2 regions of the Sporosarcina pasteurii genome follow, and region 2 is predicted to be linked to the other one. Evidence: predicted binding sites of a transcription regulator. Region 2 holds the regulator's gene; the other holds the start of a gene.
The links. Region 2 encodes LexA, which represses DNA repair genes until DNA is damaged. Its sites were predicted from a motif close to CGAACATATGTTCG; they were not measured.
Positions count from the first base shown of each region.

Region 1: a site for LexA is predicted at 1,133-1,146, ahead of parE (DNA topoisomerase IV subunit B). Genes of this name have one in related genera too.

Region 1 covers NZ_CP160452.1:1,506,575-1,508,988, reverse strand. The annotation lists gene AB1H92_RS06925 (HesB/YadR/YfhF family protein) at 1-294, opposite strand; gene plsY (glycerol-3-phosphate 1-O-acyltransferase PlsY) at 325-930, opposite strand; gene parE (DNA topoisomerase IV subunit B) at 1,161-2,414, shown strand, end outside.
Region 2 covers NZ_CP160452.1:2,006,339-2,008,752, reverse strand. The annotation lists gene AB1H92_RS09460 (methionine gamma-lyase family protein) at 1-851, shown strand, start outside; gene lexA (transcriptional repressor LexA) at 1,225-1,845, opposite strand; gene AB1H92_RS09450 (LysM peptidoglycan-binding domain-containing protein) at 2,058-2,375, shown strand; gene AB1H92_RS09445 (recombinase family protein) at 2,372-2,414, shown strand, end outside.

The DNA.
Region 1 (2,414 bases), 500 kb from region 2:
TCACGATTTTTTGTAGGAATAGGACAATTCTTGTAGTTTTGGATCGACTTCAACAATTAAATCATGCCCATCGAAAAACCATTCATCTCTGCTTTCGATATAATAAAGGACACCTTCTTTATCTACTTGTACAGAGGCTTCGTCAGGTTCAATTTTTGTAACACCTAAAGAAAACCCCTCATGTAGTGGACTTGAGCCACCGTATCTTGCGAAAAAACGAATGGCATCGCCTTGACTGACTTCCATTTCATCCCTAAACCACTTTAATGCTTCGTCGCTCAGAACAATATTCATTGATCATTCCCGCCTTTCACATTGCTTTACTTACTTTAACCAAGTGATTTTCGGTTCAGTTCCCGAACGGATTCTTGCAATGTTTTCACGGTGTCTATAAAAAATAAATAAAGATAGAAGACCTATGACGAGTAACAAGGAAAAATCACCTGTATTAAAATAATAAACAACACTATAAATAAAGCCAACGATTGCAACTGTCATCGAAGTAAAAGAGACCATTTTTGATAACTTTAAAACAATAAAAAAAATAATAATGACAAGTAGAAATACTGGCCAATGATACCCTAATACAACACCACCTGAAGTAGCGACTGCTTTCCCACCTTTGAAGTTCGCGAAAATCGGATACATATGTCCGACAACTGAAACCAGCCCTAAAACCAGTGGATGAATCGTTGTTTCCGAAAATAACGGAAGTAAAGGAAGTATTGTTGCAACTGTTCCTTTTAAAATATCTAATAGTGTTACGATGAAACCGGCAGTTTTACCAAGTACACGAAATGTATTCGTTGCCCCAAGGTTACCGCTACCGTGCTCACGAACATCTACTTTGTAAAACCATTTGCCAACCCATAATGCAGAAGGGATAGACCCTAAAATATAAGCGGCAAAAATTATTACGAAAAAATCCATGACATACTCCTCACTTTGTTGTCTAAGTATGCATTCAGTTTATCAGAACTATAGTCATGCGACAATGGCAGTTATATGATATGAGGCGTAAAGTTATCTCCCTCTCGTTGCAATCATAGTGTTTTTTATATACAATTAATGAAGCGAGCTTCTGCAAACGTTGATTTGACAACCTTTTCCGGAAGCGGTACGATAAAAGTTAAGAACATTCGTTTGATGGAGGCGGAATTTTGACGAAACAACAAGAAGTTTATAATTATGATGATGATTCAATCCAAGTACTAGAAGGATTAGACGCCGTTAGAAAACGGCCTGGAATGTATATAGGTTCAACCGATACACGTGGTCTTCATCACCTCGTTTACGAGATTGTTGATAACGCAGTGGACGAAGCTCTTGCAGGATTCGGTGCCGAAATAGATGTCACATTACATTCAGATGGTAGTGTCAGTGTCCGCGACTATGGACGTGGGATGCCTACGGGAATGCATCAAATGGGAAAACCGACGACAGAAGTAATTTTAACCGTATTACATGCTGGCGGTAAATTTGGCCAGGGCGGTTATAAAACGAGTGGTGGACTCCATGGTGTTGGTGCTGCAGTTGTGAACGCTTTATCAGAATGGCTAGAAGTGACGATTTACCGCGATGGGAAGAAATTTCGTCAGCGTTTTGAGCAAGGCGGGAAGCCGGTTACAACGCTTGAGGAAATTGGCAAGACGCGAGAAAAAGGAACAGATATTCATTTCAAACCAGATCCTACAATATTCTCTGCTGTTAAATATCAATATGAAACATTAAGTGAACGATTACGAGAATCGGCATTTTTATTAAAAGGATTAGAAATAAATTTAAAAGATGAAGAGACTGACAAACAAGAAACTTTTTTCTATGAGTCAGGTATAAAAGCATTCGTCTCATATTTAAATGAAGAAAAAGATGTATTACATGAAGTGGCTTACTTAGACGGAGAGTCGGAGGACATTGAAGTCGAATTTGCGTTTCAGTTTAGTGATGGCTATTCTGAAACGATATTGTCTTTTGTTAACAACGTTAGAACAAAAGACGGCGGAACACATGAGACAGGGGCACGGACGGCTCTAACTCGGGTTTTTAATGAGTATGCTAGACGCACAGGCCTTTTAAAAGATAGAGATAAAAACTTGGAGGGAGCAGATGTTCGCGAAGGAATATCTGCTATTATTTCCGTCCGAATCCCTGAAGAAATTCTACAGTTTGAAGGACAAACAAAAGGAAAACTCGGAACAAGTGAAGCTAGATCTGTTACAGAATCTGTAATCTCCCAAAAGCTATTATATTTTCTTGAAGAGAATGCAGAATTAAGTGCATCGCTTATCCGCAAAGCGATTCGTTCTCAACAAGCGAGAGAAGCGGCACGTAAAGCGCGTGAAGACGCACGGTCCGGTAAAAAGAGAAGACGCTCAGAAACACTGCTTTCAGGTAAGTTAACTCCTGCTCAATCT
Region 2 (2,414 bases):
CATACAAACATATCGACTTATTAGAAGATGGTTCTGTGGATTTTGAAGAAGTTGAAAAAAACATTCACGACAAAACGAAAGTAATTGGGATTCAACGTTCTAAAGGTTATTCGGATCGGCCATCTTTTATGGTCCGCGAAATTAAGGAAATGGTCGAGAAAGTAAAAGCGATAGCGCCTGACGTGATTGTATTCGTCGACAATTGCTACGGAGAATTTGTTGAAGAACTAGAACCTACTGAAGTTGGCGTTGATTTAATGGCGGGCTCTTTAATTAAAAATCCGGGCGGCGGACTTGTAAGAACAGGCGGATATATTGCAGGGAAAGAAGCGCTTGTTGAGTTATGTGCGAATCGAATGACTTCTCCTGGATTAGGAGCAGAGGCGGGTGCTTCATTAGATACATTGCTTGAAATGTACCAAGGCTTTTTCCTAGCACCACATATCGTCAGTCAAGCAGTCAAAGGTGCAATTTTCACGGCTGCGCTATTAGATAGCTATGGACTTGTGACAACACCACATTATACGACCGAACGAACAGATTTGATTCAATCGGTGTCCTTTGCGAATGCTGAACAAATGATTGCTTTTTGCCAGACGATTCAAGAAAACTCCCCAATCAATGCTCATTTTGCACCGGTTCCATCGGAAATGCCGGGCTACACAGATGATGTCATTATGGCAGCAGGAACATTCATCCAAGGTTCAAGCATTGAACTAACAGCAGACGGCCCAATTAGACCGCCATACACTGCATACGTACAAGGTGGCCTAACATACGAACACGTAAAAGCAGCCGTTCTTTCCTCAACAGAAAAACTAATCAAAGAAGGATTGATCATGAAAAGCTGAAGGTGCCGGTTAGCCCTGACAAGCGCTGGAGACCCGCCAGCCAAAGTCGCTTTTTGACTTTGACTGGCGGGTTGAAGCGACTCGAAGGGCTGGCACCTGAAGCTGGATCACAAGAAAAGCTGAAGGCGTCGATTAGATGCGACAGGCATAAGCTAAACTGACGACGTGGCGATCTTTGCCACATAGTCAGTTTACTTATGACCCGAGCATCTGACGCCTGAAGCTGGATCACAAGAAAAGCTGAAACCGCCGGGTAGATGCGACACGAGATCATGAAAAAGTTAGCGATTAAAAAAAGAGTTTAGGGTGAATATCCTAAACTCTTTTTTGTGGTGCTATTTAATTGAGACGGCACATACACTATTTTAGGTGATTAATGAATCGTTCTGTAAACGCCGACTACTTTACCTAAAATGGACACGTTGTCGACGATAATTGGGTCCATCGAAGCGTTTTCTGGTTGAAGTCTGAAGTAATTTTTCTCTTTGAAAAATCTTTTAACAGTTGCTTCTTCTTCTTCGGTCATGGCAACAACGATTTCACCGTTATCCGCCGTACTCTTTTGTTTTACAACAACGTAATCGCCATTTAAAATACCCGCTTCAATCATACTATCGCCAACAATTTCTAACATGAACAGATTATCTTCGTTTGTTCCGAATGACTCAGGTAAAGGAAAGTATTCTTCAATATTTTCAATTGCTGTAATCGGTTGTCCAGCTGTAACTTTTCCGATAAGTGGAACATGCAAAACGCCCGGCTTAATCGCTTCTAGACCTTCAGGATCTAAAACTTCAATTGCACGTGGTTTTGTTGGATCACGTCTAATATAGCCTTTGCTTTCTAAGCGTGCTAAATGCCCGTGAACAGTTGAGCTAGAAGCTAATCCAACTGCAGCGCCAATTTCTCTTACAGAAGGTGGATACCCTTTTTGATTTACTTCGGATTTAATGAAATCCATGATGGCTTCTTGTCTTTTTGAAATCTTTGTCATCTCATTCACCTCTTTAAATTATTTCATCTATTCAGAGCATTAATCTACTCGAACATGAATTCTATCGTTGAATTTAGTATAACAGCGTTCGTATAAAAAAACAAACGCTAGTTCGAACGAAAGTATTGACAAATGAAAAAAACTATCCTAATATGAGAACAGGTATTCCGAACAAGTATTCTGAGTAAGTATTCTTAGTAGGGGGAGTTACATTGAATTTCATAAAGAAATATAATTATATACTATTTGTTATGGTGCTATTTATAATATTTACGATGGCGGGTATCAAGAAGTTAGAACAAGATGTAACTTATGAATATTTAACAGTTGCAGAGGGTGATACGTTATGGGGGTATTCTGAAAAGTATGCGGAAAATATCCCTACAGATAAATGGATAAATGAAATTGTGAAGATAAACAATCTGTCATCCACAACGATAAAGGTAGGGGAAAAAATACGTGTTCCTGCGACGCCACAAGAATTTAAATTGAATGATATTGCAACAAACACATTGGAGGACGGAAAGTGAAGAGTAAAAGCTGTGTAATCTATTGTCGAGTGAGTACTG